2 regions of the Amycolatopsis sp. NPDC004625 genome follow, and region 1 is predicted to be linked to the other one. Evidence: riboswitches for the same ligand, from Rfam matches in the RefSeq annotation. Region 1 holds a riboswitch; the other holds the start of a gene.
What was found. Region 1 has a riboswitch for thiamine pyrophosphate ahead of thiO (glycine oxidase ThiO). Riboswitches for the same ligand answer to the same signal wherever they lie in the genome.

Region 1 (11,126 bases):
AGCATCTTCTGGCTGATTCCGTCCACCGCCCGGCGCAACTCGCCGAAGCGGTGCGGGCCGCGGGCCAGTGCGCCCAGGACCAACGCCGTCCACTTGTTGGCCAGCAGGTCCAGCACATCCCGGCACGGGCAGCTGCGGAGGTACACGTCCCAGGGTCCGCCCTGGTCACAGGTGGTATCCATCAGGTACCTACAATACAGACAAGTGCCTTCTGGCGAAAAGTGACCGGCACCCCGAGGATGGAGGCGACCCCGAACGACAAGGAGAAGACCGATGCGCATCGTGACCCAGGAGACCCTCGGCGGGCCGGAGGTGCTCCGCATCACCGAGGCACCGCGCCCCGAACCCGGGCCGACGGAGGTCCTGGTGCGGGTGCGGGCCGCCGGGATCAACCCGGTCGACTGGAAGGTGCGGCAGGGCGGTGGGTTCCTCGGTGAGCCGCCGTTCACCGTCGGCTGGGACGTCGCCGGTGTCGTCGAACAGGCCGGCTTCGGCGCGACCGGCCTCGAGGAAGGCGACGAAGTGCTCGGCATGCCGTGGTTCCCGCGGCCGGCCAACGCCTACGCCGAGTACGTCACCGCGCCCTCGCGCCACTTCGTGCGCAAGCCCGCCGGGCTGTCGTTCGCCGAGGCCGCCGCGCTCCCGCTCGCCGGGCTCACCGCCTGGCAGGGCCTGGTCGACGTGGCCGGTGTCCACAAGGGACAGCGCGTGTTCGTCGACGCCGCCGCGGGCGGGGTCGGGCACCTCGCCGTGCAGATCGCCAAGGCGCGCGGTGCGCACGTCATCGGCACGGCCAGCGCGAAGAAGCACGACTTCCTGCGTGAGCTCGGCGTCGACGAGCCGATCGACTACCACGACGCCGGAGCCACGACGTCCGATGTGGACGTCTACTTCGGACTCGTCGGCGAGGAGAGCGACCTGCGCTGGCTGCCCGCCGTCAAGGAGGGCGGCCTGCTGATCGGCGTGCCCAGCGGCGTCGCGGACCGGGTGGCGCAGAAGGCCGCCGAAAGGAACGTCCGGACCAGGCGGATTCTCGTCGAACCGGACCGCGGCGGCCTGACCGGCCTCGTCGAGCTGATCGAGGCCGGCCGGCTCAAGGTCCGCGTCGAACGGACCTTCCCGCTGGAGGACGTCGCCGAGGCGCACGAGCTGGGTGAATCGGGCCGGGTCTCCGGCAAGCTCGTGCTGACCGTCTAACCCCGCGCGAGCACCTGGGGCAGCACCGTCGTCAACCCGGTCCAGTCCGACGTGACCACCGACGCGTGCTGCTTCGCCAGGTCGGCGACGCGCTGGTTGGCCTGGTCGACCGTGGGGTTGTGGGCGTCGATGGCCGGAGCGACGTTCTGGCCGTCGGTCATCACGACGTAGTAGTGGTTGGCGTCGTACCACCACGGCCCGGTCTGGGTCACCCACGCGTTCGCGTCGCCGTCGAACACCACGAACCACGGCTTGAGGTCGGCGGTGTACTTGTCCCGCGGGTCACCGCCGGCCGCGCCGTGCACGGTCGGGAAGATGTTCGCGTCGCCGAGCTTGCCCGCGTTCTTCAGGCCGACCAGGTACCGCGCGTATTCGACGTCGGTGTGCAGCGTGTCGGTCGGGTTCCCCTCCTCGACCGTGCCCGGGATGATCTCGGTGATCACCCGCCCCCGCAGCGCGTCCACGGACGGCCAGTTGTCCGCCGTGGCCGCGTCGTCGAGCGTGGCGTAGCTCCCGAGCAGCTCGGCCGGGCGGAACGCGACGCTGCCGAGGTGCGCGCGGAACGTGGCGTCCAGCTCGTCCGGGCCCAGGCCGGTGTTGTCCGAGAAGCCGGTCTTCATCTCGATCTTGAGCGTGATCGGCGTGTGCCCGGGGTGGGCGGCCAGCCAGATCCGGATGTCGTCGAGGCAGTACTCGAGGTTCTTGTTCTTGCCGCCGCTGTACAGCTGCGCCGCCGAGGTCGCCGCGACGCAGTTGTTGTTGTTCCCCAACGGGTTCGAGTGGCTGACCTTCCACTCGTGGGTGAAGAAGTCCGGCCAGACGTCGAGCTCGATCAGCGACGAACCGGCGTCGAGCGCCTGGGCGAGGTAGCCGTAGGCCGCCGGGTCGTAGGTGTTGTGCACGCCGACCGTGGTGACGTGGGAAAGCTTGGGACTGTCGGCGTTGGCGGCGGTCGCTCCGGAGAGCGTGAGCGCGGCCGCGAGGAGTGCCACCGAGAAGAGCTTCATCCAGGCTCCTTCGAACGTGAGTAACGTTCACAATGTCTCACCGTGGTTGACTGTTGATGAAGCAAAAGAGGCTGATTGGCCTAGACCAGAAGTCGGGAAACCACCATGACGACGAGCCTTCCGACCGCGTTGACCATCGCCGGCTCGGACTCCGGCGGCGCCGCGGGACTCCAGGCGGACCTGCGCACGTTCCTGACCTGCGGCGTGCACGGCCTGGTCGCGGTCACGGCCGTCACCGTGCAGAACACCCTGGGCGTGCACGACCGCGCCGACCTGCCGCCGCACATCGTGGCCGGGCAGATCGAGGCCGTGGCGGCGGACATGGGCGTCGGCGCGGCCAAGACCGGCATGCTGGCTTCGGCCGAGATCATCCACGCCGTCGCGGCCGCGTGCGACCAGGCGGGGATCGGCCGGGACGAGGAGATCCCGTTCGTCGTCGACCCGGTGGCGGCGTCGATGCACGGCCACCCGCTGTTCGACGAAGCCGGCCTGCACGCCCTGCGCGACGAGCTGCTGCCGCGCGCCACGGTGCTCACCCCGAACCTGGACGAGGTCCGGCTGCTGACCGGGATGACCGTGACCGACCGCGAGGGCATGCACACCGCGGCCGTCGTGCTGCACCGGATGGGCCCGCGGTACGTCCTGGTCAAGAGCGGCCACCTGCAGGCCGACCCGGAGTGCGTGGACCTGCTGTTCGACGGCTCGACGTTCGTGGAGCTCCCGGGCAAGCGCTACTCGACGCCGCACACGCACGGCGCGGGCGACACGATGGCCTCGGCGCTGACCGCGGGCCTGGCCAAGGGCATGTCCGTGGTCGAGGCGGCCCGCTACGGCAAGTGGTTCGTCTCGCACGCGGTCGAGCACGCGTACCCGATGGGCGCGAAGGTCGGCCCGGTCTCGGCCTTCTGGCGGCTGGCTCCCGAGGAGCGCTGAGCACTCGGCCCGTTACCATCCCTGCGTTTACTGATCCTTGACCAACGCAGGGGGCGGCCTTGACCGGACGCGAGCGCGTGGCGAAGGTCCTCGAAGACCGCCGCTTCCAGAACTTCATCATCGCCGTCATCGTCTTCAACGCCGTCACCCTCGGCATGGAGACGTCGACGTCCCTGATGGACGGCTACGGCGGCCTGCTGCACGCCCTGGACCACGTCGCGCTGGGCATCTTCGTCGCCGAGCTGCTGGCGAAGTTCTACGCCTACCGCGGCGCCTTCTTCCGCGACCACTGGAACATCTTCGACCTGCTGGTGGTCGGCATCGCGGTGATCCCGGCGACCGGGCCGTTCGCCGTGCTGCGATCGCTGCGGGTGCTGCGTGTCCTGCGGCTGATCTCGGTCGTGCCGTCGATGCGGAAGGTCGTCTCGGGGCTGCTCGCCGCGATTCCCGGCATGGCGTCGATCGCCGCGCTGCTCGGGCTGATCATCTTCGTGGCCGGGGTGATGGCGACGAAGCTCTTCGGCACCATCGACCCCGGCGACTTCGGCGACCTCGGCACGTCGCTGTTCACGCTGTTCCAGGTGATGACCGGCGAGGCGTGGCCGGACATCGCGAAGACGATCATGGAGCAGGCGCCGATGGCCTGGATCTTCTTCGTCGTCTACATCCTGGTGTCCAGCTTCGCGGTGCTGAACCTCTTCATCGCCGTCGTGGTCAGCGGCATGGAGGACGAGCTGCGCCAGGACATCCGCGAGGAAGAGGCGAAGCAGGCCGAAGCGCAGGCCGCCGCCAACCAGGAGATCCTCGACGAGCTCCGCGCCCTGCGCGCGGAGCTGGCCGAACTGCGGCAGCGGGCGGCTTAGTCGTCCGCGATCAGGGCTTCGAGGGCCGGGATCGCCGCCGTCAGGGCTTCGCGGTGCTCGGGCGAGAGCCGGTCGAGCCGGCGGTTCAGCTCCTGGACGCGCGTCGACCGGACGCCGGAGACGAGCCGCTCGCCCTCTTCGGTCGCCTTCGCCAGCCACGCCCGGCGGTCGACCGGGTCGGACTCCCGGCTGACGTACCCGGCTTCGACCAGGGACGCGATGATCCGCGACATCGTCGCCGCGGCCACGCCCTCCTTGGCGGCGAGGTCACCGAGCCGGAGCTGGCCCGCGTGCACCAGCGTCGCCAGCGCCGAGATGGCGCCGTGGCCCGGCCCCGGCACACCGGCCTGCCGCAGCGACCGGGAAAGCCTGCCGACGGCGAGGTACAACCTGCCCGAGGTGTCCTGAACCGATGTCGTCACGGCTGGCTCCTTCTGCCCTGTGCGCCGGAAATGCCGTCCACCTTACGGGCTCCCGGTGCACACTCGGCGTTAAGGCGCGGTGTTCACCGAGGCGGACTCGAAGCTTGCGCCCAGAAGCGCTGCGGCACGCGCCCGGCTTCGCGGGCCAGCCGCCCGGCGACGACGCCCGCCCGCATCGCCGCGGCCATCCGCTCGGGGTCGGCGGCCCGGGTGACCGCCGTGGACAGCAGGACCGCGGCGCAGCCGAGCTCCATCGCCAGCGTCGCGTCCGACGCCGTGCCGATTCCGGCGTCCAGGATGACCGGGACACCCGCCCGCGCGACGATCAGCTCGATGTTGTGCGGATTCCGGATGCCGAGGCCGGTGCCGATCGGCGCGCCCAGTGGCATCACCGCGGCGCAGCCGGCCTCCTCCAGGCGCAGCGCGAGCACCGGGTCGTCGTTCGTGTAGGCGAACACGGTGAACCCGTCGGCGGCCAGCCGCTCGGCGGCGTCGAGGGTTTCGAACGGGTCCGGCAGCAGCGTCCGGTCGTCCGCGTGCACCTCGAGCTTGACCAGATCGGTTTCCAGGGCCTCGCGGGCGAGCTGCGCGGTGAGCACCGCTTCGGCGGCCGTCCGGCAGCCCGCGGTGTTCGGCAGCAACTCGATGCCGAGCCGCTTGAGGAGTTCGAGGACGCCGGAGCCGCCCTCGGCGTCGGCGCGGCGCATGGCGACGGTGGTCAGCTCGGTGCCGGACGCCACCAGCGCGCGTTCCAGCACGGCGAGGTTGGCCGCGCCGCCGGTGCCGATGATCAGCCGGGACGTCAGCTTGGTGGTGCCGATGACCAGCGGTTCTGCGTCCACGTCAGCCTCCCTGGACCGCGGTGAGCACGTCGAAGACCGCGCCCTTGGGCACAGCCGTGGTGGCCCAGTCGGCGCGCCGGACGACGACGCCGTCGACCGCGACGGCGATCCCGGGCCGCTGCCCGCCGGTGGCGTCGAGGACGTCGGCGACGGTGGCGCCGTCCGGGAACGCCGTCCACTCGCCGTTGAGCTTGATCTCCATCACACGTGCTCCTTCTGGTGCAGGCGGGCGGGGGACGCGGCCGCGGTGCCGTCCGGCGGCTCGTCCCCCTCGAGCCAGGCGACCACGGCGTCCGCGGTCACCGGGGCCATCAGCAGGCCGTTGCGGTGGTGCCCGGTCGCGGCAAAAACCCGGCCGTCCAGGGCGCCGAGGTACGGCAGCGCGTCCCGGCTACCGGCCCGCAGGCCGGCGGCGGTCTCGGTGAGCTCGTACTCGGTGATCGCGGGGAAGACGCGTTCGGCACCTTCGAGCAGCTCGCGCACGCCGCGGGCGGTGACGGCCTGGTCGAAGCCGGCTTCGTACTGGGTGGCGCCGAGGACGAGCTCCTGGTCACCGCGCGGCACGAGGTAGATCGGGCGGCCTTCGACGACGGCCCGGACGGTGTGCGCGGGCGGCGGCAGGCAGCCACGTCTGGGCCGGAGCCGGAGGATTTCGCCCTTGAGCGGCCGGACGGCGCCGGCGAGCAGCGGGTGCAGCCGCCCGGTCCAGGCACCCGCGGCGAGCACGACGGCTTCGGCGTCCGGGAGTTCTTCGACGCGCTCCCGCCGGAAGTCGACTCGGTGGCTGACGCAGGCCGCGTACAGCGCGTCGAGCAGTTTCCGGTTGTCCACGGCCAGGTCGCCGGGGACGTGGAGTCCACTTCGGACGGACCCGAGGCCGGGTTCGAGCCGCTTGGCTTCGCGGCCGGTGAGGCGCTCGGCGGTGCGACCGAGGGCGTGCAGGTGGCCGGCGAGGATGTCGAGGTGGCCGGCGTCGGCGCTGTCGAAGGCGACGACGAGCGTGCCGTGCCCGGCCAGACCGGGGTCCAGGCCCGCCCTTTGCAGGTCACGTGCGAAATCCGGCCAGCGCTTGAGCGATTCTTCGCCGAGGCGGAGGACGTCCTCCTCGCCCGGCCACGCCTCCGTGACGGGCGCGAGCATGCCGCCGGCCAGCCAGGACGCGCCGCCGCGGACGGGCTCGGGGTCGTAAAGGGTGACCCGGTGGTTGTTCGCGGCCGCACGCCACGCCGCGGACAGGCCGATCACGCCGCCGCCCACCACTGCCAGGTTCGTCATGGAATCACGCTCCCTGCGCCGGCATGACCCGGATCAGGTTCCACGGTCGGAGCGGCAGCTCCCTCTCAGCCCGTGCCTCGGGCTCCCGTGCGGACACCCTCACCCTAACGCGCGATGTACGGTCGCCGCTATGCCCGCCCTCTCCGGTGACAAGATCCGCGCCCGCCTCAACTCGGCGCGCCTGTACCTCTGCACGGACGCCCGCACTTCGCGCGGGGACCTGGCGGCCTTCGCCGACGCGGCCCTCGCCGGGGGAGTCGACATCGTCCAGCTGCGCGACAAGACCGGCGCCCTGGAGGCGGCCGGCGAGATCGCGGCGCTGGAGGTGCTGGCGGAGGCGTGCGCCCGCCACGGCGCCCTGCTGTCGGTGAACGACCGGGCCGACGTGGCCCTCGCGGTCGGTGCCGACGTGCTGCACCTGGGCCAGGACGACATCCCGGTCCCCCTGGCCCGCCGCATCCTGGGCGACGACGTGGTGATCGGCCGTTCGACGCACTCGCTCGACCAGGCCCTCGCCGCGGCCGCGGAACCCGGCGTCGACTACTTCTGCACGGGCCCGTGCTGGCCGACCCCGACCAAGCCGGGCCGCCCGGCACCCGGCCTGGACCTGGTGCGCGCAACGGCGGCCTGGGCCCCGGACCGGCCGTGGTTCGCCATCGGCGGCATCGACGAGCCACGGCTCGGCGAGGTCCTCGACGCGGGCGCGTCCCGGATCGTGGTGGTCCGGGCGATCACCGAGGCCGAAGACCCCGAGGCCGCGGCCCGCGAACTGCGAGCCGCGCTGGCCTGAGTCACGGGGTCGGCGTCGCCGCGGCGCCCTTGCTGGTCGGCGGGGTTGCCGTGGTGGCCGGGGCCGAGGTCGACGGCTGTTCGGTCGTCGTGCTCGGGGTGGTCGACGGCGTCTGGGACGACGTCGTCGGCGGGGTCGAAGGTGCCGTCGGCGTAGTCTCCGTCGGGGACACCTGGGTGTCGTTCGTCGAGGTCGGCGGGGTGGTCGACGGGGTCCTGTCCTCGTGGCCGGGGCTGCCGCCGAAGATCTTGCCGACGCTCGCACCCGTGCCGCCCGCCACCTTGCCGCCCGTGGCCGCGTCCACCCCCACCATCGACAGGATCGCCACCGCGAACGCCGCCAGGCTGGTGCCGATGATCAACGGCCAGCGCAGCTTCCGCAGCCGCGCGGACAGCCCGGGCGCCGTCGAGGGCCGCTCAAGCTGGACCGTCGGCTGCTCGGTGATGTCCACGGCGGGCCCGCGCCGCCGGATCCCCGACGTCGCCAGCTGACGCGCCCGAAGCGCCGCCGCGCGGGTGCGCTCCAGCGAGCGCAGGTACAGCTCACTGCCCACCGTCGACACCACGCTCGCCACGCCGGCGCCGATCACCGTGCCCGCGACGCCCAGTGTCGAGCCCAGCAGGGCCGCGGTCACCGCCGCCAAAGCCGCCGCCAGCACCTGCGCGATCCGCAGGCCCGGCTTCTGTTCCTTCTCCTCCGGAGCCGCTACTTTCTCCTCGCTCATGATCCCGATCTAGGTAGTCCGTGTTCTCCCCTGTCCAACGATTGAGGCGCGCGAGTGACTCCCCTCGTTGCCACGACGTGAGGAGGACCACTCCATCTGTCCACAGTAGACACTCCGCTTCGAACACTTTCTTGACATACTCGGCACATGGAACTGGTGACGATCTCTGACATCGAGGCCGCCGCGAAGCGCGTCGAAGGTGTCGCCGTGCGCACGCCCCTGCTGCTCCAGACCTGGGATCCCCGCGGAACCCTGTGGCTCAAACCCGAAAACCTGCAACCCGTCGGGGCGTTCAAGGTGCGCGGCGCGTTCAACGCCATCGCCGGCCTGGACGACGCGGCCCGCGCCCGCGGCGTCATCGCGTACTCGAGTGGCAACCACGCGCAGGCAGTCGCGTACGCCGCGCAGCGGTACGGCGTGCCCGCGGTGATCGTCGTGCCGGACGTCGCACCGCGGATCAAGGTCGAGGCCACCCGCGGCTACGGCGCCGAGGTGATCGAGGTGCCGATCGGCGAACACGAGGGCAAAGCGCGCGAACTGGCCGTCGAACGCGGGCTGACCCTCGTCCCGCCCTTCGACCACGCGGCCATCATCGCCGGGCAGGGCACGGCGGGCCTGGAGATCGCCGAGGACCTGCCGGACGTCGACGTCGTGCTGGTGCCGATCAGCGGCGGCGGGCTGGCGGCCGGCGTCGGCACCGCGATCCGGGCGCGCTGCCCGCGGGCGCGCGTGATCGGCGTCGAGCCCGCGCTGGCCGCGGACGTCGCCGACAGCCTCCGGCGGGGCGAGCTGGTCCGGTGGCCGCAGGCCGACCGCGCCCGCACGATCGCCGACGGCCTTCGCTCCCAGCCGTCCGAGCTGACCTTCGCCCACCTGCGGGAAGTCGTGGACCAGATGGTCACGGTCTCCGAGGACGAAATCCGCGACGCCGTCCGCGTCCTCGCCCGCAAGGCCCGGCTGGTCGCCGAGCCCAGCGGCGCGGTGACGATGGCGGCGTACCTGTCCCACGCCGACGAGCTGCCGGCGGGCAAGACGGTCGTGCTCGTCTCGGGCGGCAACGCCGACCCGGCGCTGTTCGCCGAGATCCTCGCGGGCTAGGAGCCGGCGACCGGGGTCCCGCCGCCGCGGATGTGCGTCGGCGGGCCCTCGACGCCGCAGTGGTAGCACTCGCCCAGGTGGGGGCACTCGTCGTCGGGCTTGGCGTCCGACGTCGTCGACGGGGGCGCCAGGACGCCGTTGTGGATGCCCAGCGCGATCAGGCCGCCCGCGATGGCCAGGGCCGCGCAGATGACCAGCGCCGTCCGCCAGCCCGCCGTCAGCGCGACCGGGTCCGCGTACGCCTCGCCGGTCAGCCCGGCCGCCGCCGGCAGCACCGCCACCGCCAGCAGACCGCCCGAGCGGGCGATGGCGTTGTTGACGCCGGACGCGACACCGGCGTAGCGGTCCGGGGCCGCGGCGAGCACCGTCGCGGTCACCGGGGCCACCACCGTCGCCAGGCCGAGGCCGAACACCGCGACCGCGGGCAGCACCGTGCCGAGGTAGGACGCGCCGGGCGCGATCCGCAGCATCAGCAGCATCCCGATGCCGACCACGATCGGCCCGACCACCAGCTGCGTCCGCGGGCCGATGCGCTGCGCGAGCGCGCCGGAGCGGCCGGAGAGCAGCAGCATGATCACCGTCAGCGGCAGCCCGGCCAGCCCGGACGCCGTCGGCGAGTAGCCGAGCGACACCTGCAGCTGCATGACCAGCAGCATCATCACGCCGCCGAGGGCCGCGTAGACGACGAACGTCAGCGCGTTCGAGAGCGTGAACGTGCGGTCGCGGAACAGCGACGGCGGCACGAGCGGCTCGCGCGAGCGGTGCTGGACGAAGACGAACGCGGCCAGCCCCGCGATCCCCACCAGGCCCGCGACCAGCACGATCGGGTCGCCGATGCCGCGGGCGGGCGCCTCCACCAGCGCGCCGGTCACCCCGGCGAGGCCGACGGCGCCGAGCGCGGCGGCGCCGAAGTCCGGGTGTCCGGTGGCGTCCGGGTCCCGGGATTCCGGGACGAACCGGCGCGCCATCAGCACCACGGCCACCGCGATCGGCACGTTGATCAGGAACGCCAGCCGCCACGACCACACCTGCACGAGGAAGCCGCCGAGCAGCGGCCCGGCGGCGGCCGCGATGCCGCCGAGGCCCGACCAGGCGCCGATCGCGCGGGCGCGGGCGTCGTGCGCGAAGGACGCCTGGAGGATCGCGAGCGACCCGGGCGTCAGGAGCGCGCCGCCGATGCCCTGCAGGATCCGGGTCGCGACGAGCATCTCGGTGGACTGCGCCGCGGCGCACAGCCCGGAGGCGACACCGAACCAGACGACGCCGACCAGGTACATCCGGCGCCGGCCGTACCGGTCGCCGAGCGAACCCGCGACCAGGATGAGCGCGGCGAGGGCCAGCATGTAGCCGTCGAGGATCCACTGGAGCCCGGCGACGGAGGCGCCGAGTTCGGCGCCGATGCGGGGCAGGGCGACGTTGACGATCGTGCCGTCGAGCATCGCCATGCCGGACCCGAGGATGGTGGTGGCCAGCAGGCCGCGGGCGGCACCGGTCCCCCAGCGGATCCCGGTGTCTTCGGTGGCAGTCACCCGGTCAACTTCACAGTGACCGGGGACCCCCGTCAACCGCGCCCCTACGGCAGCAGCGTCGTCACGAACTTGTAGCGGTCGCCGCGGTAGACCGAGCGGGCGAACTCGACCGGCTTGCCGTCGGTGGCGAACGAGTGCCGGGTCAGCATCAGCACCGGCATGCCGACGTCGGCGCCGAGCATCTCCGCTTCCTGCGGGCCCGCCAGCGACGTCTCGATCGTTTCTTCCGCGCGTTCGAGTTCGACGCCGTAGTGCTCGCGTAGAACGGCGTACAACGAACCGCCGGCGGAGACGTGCTTGCGCAGCCCGCGGAACCGGCCGAGCGGGAGGTGCGTCGTCTCGAGCGCCATCGGCTGCGAGTCCGCCAGTCGAAGTCGTCGAAGACGAAGGATTTTCGCACCGGTGCGGATTCCGAGCAGCTTCGCGAGATCGCCCTCGACCGGCAG
Region 2 (11,126 bases), on a different contig from region 1:
CGGGGGCCAGCAGTGAGCATCAACTACTGACTGTTGTTTTCATTGCGCGCAGGATATACTGCGTCCAATGAAAGCTTCGCCGAGTCTCCTCCCCCTGCTGCGCTCACGCACGCAGGGTGAGCTGCTCGCGCTCCTCCTGCTCCACCCCGAGCGCGAGTACAGCATCACCGAGCTCGCCGAAGCATGCAGCGTCTCGCCGACCGCCGTCCTGCGTGAAGTCGAACGGCTCGTCGGGGGCGGCATCCTGGAGGACCGGCGGGTGGGCCGGAGCCGGCTCGTCAAAGCCCGGACCGACACCCCGCTCTACCGGCCGCTGAGCGAGCTCATGTCGGTCACCTTCGGACCCTTGCCGCTGCTCGCCGAGGCCCTCTCAACCCTGCCGAACGTGCTTGAGGCCTACATCTACGGCTCGTGGGCCGCGCGGTACCTCGGTGAACCGGGTCCGCCGCCCGGGGATGTCGATGTGCTCGTCGTCGGCTCGCCTGATCCGGATGCGCTGTTCGACCTGGCCGAGGGCGTGTCGCGGCGGCTGGGCCGTGAGGTCAACGTCCACCGGATCTCGCCTGGGTCGTGGGCGGCGGACACCGCGGATCCGTTCCTCACCAGCGTTCGTGAACGTCCGCTGGCCCGGCTGAACCTCGACCAGGAGGCCTGATGCCCCAGTGGAACCAAGGGCGCGAACGGATCGACGCCTTCCTCGCCCGCGGCGCCATCGAGCACGTCCCGGCGTCGCGGGAGGCCGCCGAGGCGGAGCTGGCCAGGGCCCGTACCCACCTCGCTTCGGCGCGGCAGCTGCAGGACACCGATCCGGAAGGTGCCTACACGCTGGCCTACGACAGTGCGCGCCGGGCGCTGGCGGCCGTTCTGCAGAACCAGGGGCTGCGGGTGACGAGCCGGGGTGGCCACGTGACCGTCTACGAGGCTGTCCTCGCCCAGCTGGATCCGCCGCTGGGGTCGCTCCTGCGGCCCTTCAACCGGATGCGGGCCCGGCGCAACGAGATCGCCTACCGGTCGTCGGAGACGCCCGCGATGACCGCCGAGGACGTGGCGGCCGATGTGCCGAAGGTGCTCGCGCTCATCGAAGTCGCGGAAAAGGCCATCCCGAACATGCCCCGGTACTGATCGTGGCCTCCCGCCCGCTGACGCCGGAGGAACGGACGACCCTGGACACGCTGCTCGCGGCGGACTTCCCCGGGGCCGCGGAACTGCGGGCGCAGGCGCCCACGGCCCGGGTGACCGGCGGCTGTGCCTGCGGCTGCCCGACGATCGACCTCGCGGTCGACGAAGCCACGCCGCCGGCACCGATCGAAAACTCGGTCGCGGTCGAAGCCGACGCCCCCGGCGGCGGGCTCATCGTCTTCGTCGAAGCCGGGCGGCTGTCGTGTCTCGAGTACTGGACCGTCGAAGACAAGCCGCCGGCCGGGTTCCCGCCGGCCGGGCAGATCGTCCTCTGACGACCTAGCCGAGCAGGCCCAGCAGGGCGATCGCGATCAGCACCACCGCCGGGGCGAGGGCGTTGATCCAGGTGCGCTGAGCGGTGGTGAGGGCGGTGTTCATGGGCGTTTCCCTACGGGCGAACCGATGCTTCCGCTCCGAACAGCGCGCTGATCATGGCCCGCGTTAACAGCTGTGATCGAACTCTCAGCCGTCCGAGTGACGGCGGGTGCGGGCGGTGAACCAGAGCACCCCGCCGGCCGCTGCCACCATCGTTGCGAACGCTGCCGTGCCGACCACGATTGCCTGGGTCATCTCGTCTCCTTCCCGAAGGTTCCGGTAACCGAGAGACGTCGAAGGCGGGCAAAAGTGCACTCAGCGTAACCGAGGTCACAAAGCGGCGAGCACCGCGTCGATCTCCGCCGCCAGGTCGAAGTCCTTCGCCGTCAAGCCGCCTGCCGAATGCGTCGAAAGCCGGAACGTCAGCGTCCGCCAGCGGATGTCGATGTCCGGGTGGTGGTCGGCGGCCTCGGCGAGCTCCGCGACGCGGTCCACCACCTCGATCGCCTGGGGGAAGCTCGCCAGTTCCACCTCGCGGGAGATCACCGCGCCGGCCCGGGTCCAGCCGGTGCCCAGGCGAAGATCGGCCTCTGAGCCGCTCAAGATTTCCGTCATGTCTCCATGGTCCTGCGTCCTGGACTACGCTGCACGGTTGCCACGGGAGTCCGGCGGGTGCCGGGCTGAGAGGCGGGTAATCCGCGACCGTTCGCACCTGAAACGGATCATGCCGGCGAAGGGAGGGCTTCCCCCTCCTCGTCCGGCGAAGTGCAGGAGGGTAGATGAAACGCAGGGCTGCGACGGCCGTTGCCGTCGTCGGCGTGGTCGCCGCGGGGTGCTCGCTGTCGGACGGATCCGGCGGCACGCAGCAGACGCCCACCGTCACCCTCGTGACGCACGACTCCTTCCTGGCGCCGCAGGAGGTGCTCGACGCCTTCCAGAAGCAGTCGGGCATCAAGATCTCCGTGCTCAAGCAGGGTGACGCCGGTTCGCTGACCAACAAGCTCGTGCTGACGAAGGCCAACCCGATCGGCGACGTCGCGTACGGCGTCGACTCCACCTTCGCCTCGCGCGCGCTCAGCGAGGGCGTCTTCGAGCCCTACACCAGCCCCGAGGCCGACCGCGGGCCGCAGCGCTACGCCGTCGACCCGGAACACCGGCTGTCCGCGGTCGACGTCGGCGACGTCTGCGTCAACGTCGACACGAACTACTTCACCGCCAAGGGGATCCCGGCGCCGTCGACCTACGACGATCTGGCCGACCCGAAGTACAAGGACCTGCTGGTCGCCGAGGACCCGGCGACGGCGTCCCCCGGCCTGGCCTTCCTCCTCGGCACCATCGCGAAGTACGGCGAAGCCGGCTGGAAGGACTACTGGACGAAGCTGAAGGCCAACGGCGTCAAGGTGGTCAGCGGCTGGGAAGAGGCCTACACCAAGCAGTTCTCCGGCTCGTCCGGCAAGGGCCCGCGGCCGATCGTCGTCTCGTACGCGTCGTCGCCGGCCGCCGAGGTCGGCGACGACGGGAAGCCGCGCACCAAGGCGCTGCTCGACACCTGCTACCGGCAGGTCGAGTACGCCGGCGTGCTGGCGGGCGGCAAGCAGGCCGACAACGCGCACAAGGTCGTCGACTTCCTGCTCTCCCAGCAGTTCCAGGCGACGGTCGCCGCCACCATGTACGTCTACCCGGCCCGCCAGGGCGTCGACCTGCCCGCGGGCTGGGCGCAGGTCGCGCCGCTGCCGCAGAAGCCGCAGACGCTGCCCGCGGACCAGGTGCAGGCGGGCCGCGAGAAGTGGATCGGCGAATGGCGCACGCTCCTGCAGCAGTAACCCCGCCGCGGACGGCCCGCGGGCTCGGCCTGGCGCTGCTGGGCCTGGCCCCCATCGGCTTCCTGGTGGTCTTCTTCGCCTGGCCGGTGCTGGCGATCGTCGGCCGCGGGTTCGCCGCGGGCGGCCTCGGCGCTGTCCTCGGCGATCCGCGGACCTGGCAGCTGGCCGGCTTCACCGTCGGGAGCGCGGCCGCGTCGACGGCCGTCGCGGTGGTGGCCGGGCTGCCGGTGGCGTTCCTGCTGGCCCGCGGCCGGCTGCCCGGCGTCGGCCTGGTGCGGACGCTGGTGCTCGTGCCGTTCGTGCTGCCGACGGTCGTGGTCGGGCTGGCGTTCCGCGCCCTGTGGCCGGACGGCGGCGTGCTGCCGATCGTGCTGGCCAACGCCTTCTTCAACGTCGCCGTCGTCGCGCGGACCGTCGCCGGGCTGTGGGCGAGGCTGGACGCGCGGACGACCGACGCCGCCCGCGCGCTCGGTGCCTCGCCGTGGCGGGCCTTCCGGTCGGTGACGCTGCCCGCGCTGGCGCCGGCGATCGCGTCCGCCGCGGCCGTGGTGTTCCTGTTCTGCGCCACCAGTTTCGGCGTCGTCCTGATCCTCGGCGGCGCCCGCTACCGGACCTTGGAGACCGAGATCTACCTGCGGACGGTGGACCTCCTGGACCTCTCGGGAGCGGCGGCCCTTTCGCTGATCCAGTTCGCGGCCGTGGTCGCCGCGCTGGTCCTCGGCGGACTTGCCCGGCGGCGCAAGGAAAGCGCCGCCCGCATCGGCTCGCTCCGCGCCCGCCGCCCGGAAGGCGGCGAGTGGTGGGTCGTCGGCGCCGCGGGTGCCGTCCTGGTTTTCCTGGTGACGCCGATCGTCGCGCTGCTCGCCGAATCCCTGTCCACAGAGGACGGCTGGAGCCTGGCCGGCTACCGGGCCCTCACGACCACCGGCGAGAAGGGCGCCCTGCAGGTGTCCGGCTGGGACGCCGCGCTCAACTCGCTGAAGGTGGCGATCGACGCGACGCTGCTCGCGATGGTCGTCGGCGTGCTCGCGTCCGTCGTCCTCGTGGCCCTGCGGCGCTCGCCGGCCAAAGCCGCGCGCGGGCTGGGCGAGACGATGGACGCGGTGCTGATGCTGCCGCTCGGGGTCTCCGCGGTCACCGTCGGCTTCGGCTACCTCGTCACGCTCGACGCGCTGCCCGGCGACCTCCGGACGTCGCCGTACCTGGTGCCGCTGGCCCAGGCGCTGGTGATCATCCCGCTGATCGTCCGGATGGTGCTGCCGGTGCTGCGCTCGGTCGACGTCCGGCTGCGGCAGGCCGCGTCGACGCTCGGCGCGAGCCCGCTGCGCGTCTGGCGGGAGATCGACCTGCCGCTGACCCTGCGGCCGCTGGTCGCCGCGGCCGGGTTCGGGTTCGTCGTGGCGCTCGGCGAGTTCGGCGCGACCAGCTTCCTCGCCCGGCCGACGGCGCCGACGCTGCCGGTCGCGGTCGCGACGCTGATGGCGCGCCCGGGGGAGCTGAACAACCAGATGGCGTACGCGGCGTGCGCGCTGCTGATGCTCGTGACGGTGCTGGCGGTCGCCCTGATCGACCGGCTCGGGGCCGCGCGCGGCCGGGTGGGGGAGTTCTGATGGCGTTGTCGGTGCGGGACCTGACCGTCCGCTACGGATCGTTCGCGGCGGTCCGCGACGTCCGGCTGGACATCGCCGACGGCGAGGTGCTGGCGCTGCTCGGCCCGTCGGGCTCGGGCAAGTCGACGCTGCTGCGCGCGATCACCGGGCTGGAGCCCTCGGCGCGCGGTTCGGTGAGCTGGGACGGCGAGGACCTCGGCGCGGTGCCGGTGCACCGGCGCGGCTTCGGGCTGGTGTTCCAGGACGGCCAGCTGTTCGGCCACCGCGACGTCGCCGCGAACATCGCGTTCGGCCTGCGGATGCACGGCGTCCCGCGGGCGGAGTGGACGCCGAGGGTCGCCGAGCTCTTGGCGCTCGTCGGCCTGTCCGGGTTCGAGAAGCGGCGGGTGACCGAGCTGTCCGGCGGCCAGGCGCAGCGGGTGGCGCTGGCCAGGGCGCTGGCGCCGAAGCCGCGGCTGCTGCTGCTCGACGAGCCGCTGTCCGGGTTGGACGCCGGGCTGCGCGAACAGCTGGCCATCGACCTGGCCGACCTGCTGCGCCGCAGCAAGATCACCACCCTCCTGGTCACGCACGACCAGGAGGAGGCGTTCACCCTCGCCGACCGGGTCGCGGTGCTCGACACCGGCGAGGTCCGGCAGGAGGGCGCGGTCCGGCGGGTGTGGCGCAACCCGGCCGGCGACGACGTGGCGCGCTTCCTCGGCGTCACGACGTTCGCCGACGGTGTCGCCGAGGCCGGGCAGGTGCGCACCGCGCTGGGCGACGTCGTGCTGCCGGACGCCGGCGACGGCCCGGTGCGGCTCGGGCTGCGGCCCCACGCGCTGCGGGTGGCCGCCGAGGGCGTGCCCGGCGAGGTCGTGGCGGCGGTGCACCGCCGCGAGCACGTGCGGCTGGTGGTCCGGCTGGAAAACTCCACTGTGGACGCCGTCGCGCCGGCCACTTCGGACCTGCGGGCCGGGGACGCGGTGCGGCTGCAGCTCGACGCGGACGGCGTCGCCCTGGTCGGTATTACTCCGAACGGGCCATGTTCTCCTGCTGATCCCGGCCTAAAGTGACCGAACGCTGATCAACGAGGAGCGCTCCTGCATGAACATCGACACGGCGTTGAAGGAAGCGATGACCATCACCGGTGCCGTGGGCGCCGCGGTGGTCGACTACGACAGCGGGATGTCGCTGGGTTCGCTGGGTGGCGGTGACTGGCTGGACCTGGACGTCGCCGCCGCCGGCAACACCGAGGTCGTGCGCTCGAAGCTGCGGGTGATGGCCGCGCTGCAGCTCAACGACGACATCGAGGACATCCTGATCACCCTGCGCCGCCAGTACCACCTGATCCGGCTGATGGATCCGTCCAAACGGGACACCGCGACGCTGTTCCTGTACCTGGTGCTGGACCGGGAACGGGCGAACCTCGCCATGGCGCGGCTCCAGCTGAAGCGCATCGAAGCCGACTTGGTCGTATGAGCGAAGCGCACGCGGGAGGAGCCGTGCCGCTGCCCAAGCGCGGGAGCACGCCGGTCCTGCCGGAGGTACGGAGGATGGCGTCGACGGTTTCCCCGGCCGACGCGGCCGCGGCGAACGAGGCGCTGCGCGACATCCGGGGCCGGATCGACTGGACCAACGTCAAGGGCCTGCTGGCGGCCAGCCGCGACGGGCTCGTGGTCTGCAGCGACACCCGGGACGTCGAGGTCGACAGCGTCGCGGCGATGGCGGCCACATCGGTCGGGCTGGCCATTCAGTTCACCAAGCAGGCCGGCGTCGGCGCGCCGCGGGCGGCGGTGTTCGAAGGCGAGTCCGGCCACATCGGCGTCTTCCCGGTGCAGTCCGGGATCCTGCTGGTCGTGCTCGGCGAACGGGACACCACGATGGGCCTGTTCAACGTGGCCGCGCGGCAGGCGCTGGCGCTGTTCCAGCAGGCGGTCGCCGAACACCGGGTGCGTGCGCTGCGCGACGTCTCGCCGTCCGCCGGCCACGAGGAGCACCCGCCGTGGCCGGCGTGACGGAACCTCAGCCGTCGCGCGTGGAAAGCCGCGCGTAGGCCAGCGAAAGCCCGATGACGGTGTAGCAGACGGCCCGCAGGGCTCCTTCGCCGAGCATCTGCGTGCCCATCGGGTCCTGCAGCACCTCCGCCGGGGCCAGCGACCAGTTCTGCGTGAGCAGGAACGGGTGCAGCCAGTTCAGCGAGCTGAGGAACCCGAGGATGGTGAACACGATGTCCGCCGCCAGCACGGACGCCACCACCAGCATCGGGTGCTCGGTCCAGCTGGAGATCGCCAGCGCCACCGCGCCGACCGCCCACAGCTGGAGCACCACCCAGCCCGCCACCAGCAGGATCCGCGCCAGCGCGCCGCCGAGGGACAGCGTCGTGCCCGACAGCGTGAACAGCGAATCCGTGCCGTTGATGATCAGCCCGGTCACCACGCCCGTCACGCACATCGCCAGCACCGCGGCCACCGACACGGTCGCGACGCCGAACGCCTTCACGGCCAGCAGCCGGCCGCGGCCGACCGGGGCGATCAGCCAGCCGCGCAGCGTGCCGTGCGCGGTCTCGCCCGCGATCGCGTCCGCACCCGCCATGGCCGAGGCCAGCGGCAGCAGCAGCGCCAGCGACATCACGATCGCGGCGATGGGCAGCACGAACGCGTTGTTGACCGCGGACGCCAGCAGCGCCCCGCCGCCGTTGTCCGGGCCGCCGCCGTTGTCCGCCGGGTCGCTGACCAGCGTCAGGCCGATGCCGATCACCACCGGGATCAGCGCGAGCAGGCCGAGGACGGCGAGCGTCCGCGGCCGCCGGAAGATCCAGCGCAGCTCCGCGGCCAGCAGCCGGGGCAGCGGCACCGTGTCGTGGCCCGTGCGGGCCGCCGGTGCGTCGAGAACCGCCGTCATTCCGATCCCTCCCCGGTGGATTCGGTCAGCCGCGCGAACAGGTCTTCCAGGCCGGTGCGGGCCCGCGTCGCCTCGTGGACCGCGACCCCCGCGCCCACCAGGACCTGCAGCACCCGCGGCGCCTCGGCCGCGGTGAGGTCGGCCCGGACGCCGTCCGGCGTGAGCCGGGCGCCGATCCGGTTTTCCCGCAGCACTTCCACCGCCTTTTCCGCGTCCGGCGTGCGGACCAGCAGGGCCGCGTTCCCGGACTCCAGCAGCTCCGCGAGCTCGCCCTGCGCGACGACGTTCCCGCTCTGCAGCACGGCCACGTGCGTGCAGGTCGCCTCGACCTCGGCCAGCAGGTGCGACGACACCAGCACGGTGACGCCCTCGGCGTGCAGCTCGGCGACGATCCTGCGGATCTCCCTGGTACCCGCAGGGTCGAGGCCGTTGGTCGGCTCGTCGAGCACGACCATCTTCCGCGGCACCAGCAACGCCGAAGCGAGCCCCAGCCGCTGCTTCATGCCGAGCGAGTACCCCTTGTACCGCCGACGTGCGGCGCCGGTCAGCCCGACGCGCTCCAGCGCGGTGTCCACCGCGGACGAAATCCCGGCCGACGACAGCCGCGGTTCCGCCGCGGCGAAGCGCAGCAGGTTGTCACGCCCGGACAGGAACGGGTGAAATCCCGGCCCCTCGACCAGCGCGCCGACGTCCGGCAGCGCGTGCGCGGCCGCGTCCGGCATCGGGCGGCCGAGCAGCTCGACCTCACCCTCGGTCGGCCGGACCAGGCCGAGCAGCATCCGGATCGTGGTCGTCTTGCCCGAGCCGTTGGGCCCGAGCATCCCGACGACCGCGCCCTGCGGGATGTCGAGGTCGACGTGGTCCACCGCGACCGTGCTGCCGTACACCTTGCGCAGGCCCCGGGTCCGCGCGGCGAGCGGGACCGCCGGGGCGGACGCCTCCGAAGAGACGTCCGCCCCGGACTCGACAGCCGTGCTGGTCACTTCTGACCCAGCGCTTCGTACAGGACCTGCTCCGGCACCGCACCGGCGGCGAAGCGGCCGTCGTCGGTCAGCACCGCGCTGCCCACCTTCGTGGTGACGAGGTAGCCGCTGCCCCACGTGCCGCTGACCTTCTTGGCGAACCGCTCGAGCAGCGCCTTCGGGTCGGCGTTGCGGCCCTCACGGCCTTCGCGGCCGGACTGCTTCGGCGCCGCGTTCAGCGCGTCCGCCGGGACCTTGCCGGTGACGACGGTGTCCCAGCCGTCGCCGACGACCTTGACGTCCTGCTTGGCCTGCTCGGCCCGGTCCTTGGTCTGCTGGTCGACCTGCGGCGTCTTCTCCTGCACCTTGGCGCCCTTCGGCGGGGTGAAGGTGAAGAGGTCGGCCGGCTGCTGGGTGAACTCGATCTCGCTGAACGCGACCTGCAGCGCCGGGGTGGCCGTGCCGTTGCTCAGCACCGACACCCGCAGCGGCATCCGCGTCTGCGAGTCGACGGCGACGCGGATCTCGCGCAGCAGCGTCCGCTCGGTCGGCTTCGGCGTCAGGACCAGCTCGTAGGCCGGGCGGCCGGCGACCGTCGCCGTGCCGTCGACGGACACCGTGCTGCTCTCGCGGACCTTCGCGAGCAACTCGGTCGACGCGGTCAGCGGGTCGGGCGTCTTCTCGCTGCCCGCGCCCTTCTGCTTGGCCACGTCGGCCGGGATGGTCACCTTCGTCGCGGTGTTCGTCTTGGAGCTGTAGTCCCAGACGGTCGTGCCGTCGTGGACGACGGTCTCCTGGCTGGCCCCCTGCGTGACGGCGAGCCGGCTCTTGCCCGCGCCGTCGCTGAAGATGTGCGCCGAATCCATGCTCAGCGCCTGGGCGCCCGGCACCGCGTTCCCCACCGCGGGCAGGCCCAGGTCGTTGCTGACCTTCACCGTGCCGTCGAACGCCCCCGGCTTCGCCTTGACCACCGACTGCACCAGGTCCTCGGCGCTCACCTGCGGCAGCGCCGGCTTGTCGTCGGCACTGGCCGGCATCGCGACGAACGCGAGCCCGCCGGCGCCGAGCGCCGTGCCGACGATCGCGGCGGTGATGCCCTTCGTCTTCGGTTTCATGCGTCTCTCCCTGTGGTGTTCCCGGGCTCGAGTGTGCCCGGCTCCCTGGCCACGACGCTTCCCTCTCGAGGCTGAGATACCCCTGAAGGTTCTCCCTCCCAGGCTGAGATCGCGCTGAGAACCGACACGCGACCTGCGAAAACCGGCCATGATGAGTCTCGTGAAACCTCGGGTGCTGGTGGTCGACGACGAGCCGGGCGTGCGGAAGGCGCTGCAGCGCGGGCTGCGCGCGGAGGGGATGGACGTGGTCACCGCCGCGGACGGCCCCACCGGCCTGCAGCTGGCGGGCACGGGTTCGTTCGACGTCGTCCTGCTCGACATCATGCTGCCGGGCCTGTCCGGCTACCGCGTGCTGGAGCGGCTGCGCAAGGACGGCGTCACCACCCCGGTGCTGCTCGTCTCGGCCAAGGACGGCGAGATCGACCAGGCCGACGGCCTCGACCTCGGCGCCGACGGCTACCTCGTCAAGCCGTTCTCCTTCGTGGTCCTGGTCGCGCAGGTCCGCGCGGTGCTGCGCCGGGCCGGACCGGAAGCGGGCCGCGGCACGCTGCGGCTCGGCGCGCTGGCCGTCGACCGCGGGCTGCGGCAGGTGCACTGGAACGGCGAGGAGGTCGGGCTGAGCCCGCGGGAGTTCGCGCTGCTCGAGGTGCTGGTCGGGCGGGCGGGCACGGTCGTGACGAAGGACGAGCTGCTGCGCGCGGTGTGGGGCGAGGAGCAGGCCGTGACGCGCAACCTCGTCGAGGTCTATGTCGGGTACGTGCGGCGCAAGCTGGACGCGGTCGGCGCGGGCGCGTTGCTGCGGACCGTGCGCGGGCACGGCTACCTGGCCTCCGACGCGCAGCTCGACGAGGTCATCACCCCGTGACGTCCTGGTGGCGGGGCCGGTCCCTGCAGGCCCGGATCACCGTGCTGGCGGCGACGATCACCCTCGCCTGCCTGCTCGGGCTGGCGGCACTGGCCGCGGCGAACCTCTCGCCGCTGCTCATCGGCTCGGTCGACCGCGAGCTGTCCGGCGCCCTCGGCCCGGCCGGCGCCGAGGTGAGCGCGGGCCGCCCGCTGTCCGGCGCGGCCCCGGTGACGCTGCGGGTGCTGGACATCGCGGGCACCCCGGTGGACGGCGGCACCCCGACGGGGCTTGTTCCGTCCGATGTTTCGACGCTCAAGGCGGGCCAGCCGGTCCAGCGCGACGGCGCGCGCTACCTGGGCACGGTGGTGACCGCACCGGACGGGGCGCAACGCCTG

Region 2: linked by a shared signal. The riboswitch ahead of ABZW17_RS42830 (thiamine ABC transporter substrate-binding protein) and the one ahead of thiO (glycine oxidase ThiO) in region 1 are both predicted to bind thiamine pyrophosphate.

What each region holds. Positions count from the first base shown of each region.
Region 1 is NZ_JBEXKX010000050.1:30,299-41,424, reverse strand. Features, by position in the region: gene ABZW17_RS38495 (helix-turn-helix domain-containing protein) at 1-182, opposite strand, end outside; gene ABZW17_RS38490 (NADP-dependent oxidoreductase) at 274-1,197, shown strand; gene ABZW17_RS38485 (phosphatidylinositol-specific phospholipase C domain-containing protein) at 1,194-2,204, opposite strand; gene thiD (bifunctional hydroxymethylpyrimidine kinase/phosphomethylpyrimidine kinase) at 2,310-3,137, shown strand; gene ABZW17_RS38475 (ion transporter) at 3,197-4,000, shown strand; gene ABZW17_RS38470 (MarR family transcriptional regulator) at 3,997-4,422, opposite strand; gene ABZW17_RS38465 (thiazole synthase) at 4,506-5,264, opposite strand; gene thiS (sulfur carrier protein ThiS) at 5,266-5,466, opposite strand; gene thiO (glycine oxidase ThiO) at 5,466-6,539, opposite strand; TPP riboswitch at 6,533-6,638, opposite strand; gene thiE (thiamine phosphate synthase) at 6,670-7,329, shown strand; gene ABZW17_RS38445 (hypothetical protein) at 7,331-8,053, opposite strand; gene ABZW17_RS38440 (threonine/serine dehydratase) at 8,201-9,151, shown strand; gene ABZW17_RS38435 (MFS transporter) at 9,148-10,680, opposite strand; gene ABZW17_RS38430 (GntR family transcriptional regulator) at 10,725-11,126, opposite strand, start outside.
Region 2 is NZ_JBEXKX010000072.1:223-11,348, forward strand. Features, by position in the region: gene ABZW17_RS42810 (ArsR family transcriptional regulator) at 68-655, shown strand; gene ABZW17_RS42815 (hypothetical protein) at 655-1,122, shown strand; gene ABZW17_RS42820 (hypothetical protein) at 1,125-1,454, shown strand; gene ABZW17_RS42825 (4a-hydroxytetrahydrobiopterin dehydratase) at 1,825-2,109, opposite strand; TPP riboswitch at 2,142-2,251, shown strand; gene ABZW17_RS42830 (thiamine ABC transporter substrate-binding protein) at 2,274-3,317, shown strand; gene ABZW17_RS42835 (iron ABC transporter permease) at 3,362-4,927, shown strand; gene ABZW17_RS42840 (ABC transporter ATP-binding protein) at 4,927-5,979, shown strand; gene ABZW17_RS42845 (hypothetical protein) at 6,011-6,385, shown strand; gene ABZW17_RS42850 (roadblock/LC7 domain-containing protein) at 6,382-6,921, shown strand; gene ABZW17_RS42855 (ABC transporter permease subunit) at 6,929-7,807, opposite strand; gene ABZW17_RS42860 (ABC transporter ATP-binding protein) at 7,804-8,790, opposite strand; gene ABZW17_RS42865 (sigma-E factor regulatory protein RseB domain-containing protein) at 8,787-9,884, opposite strand; gene ABZW17_RS42870 (response regulator transcription factor) at 10,033-10,749, shown strand; gene ABZW17_RS42875 (HAMP domain-containing sensor histidine kinase) at 10,746-11,126, shown strand, end outside.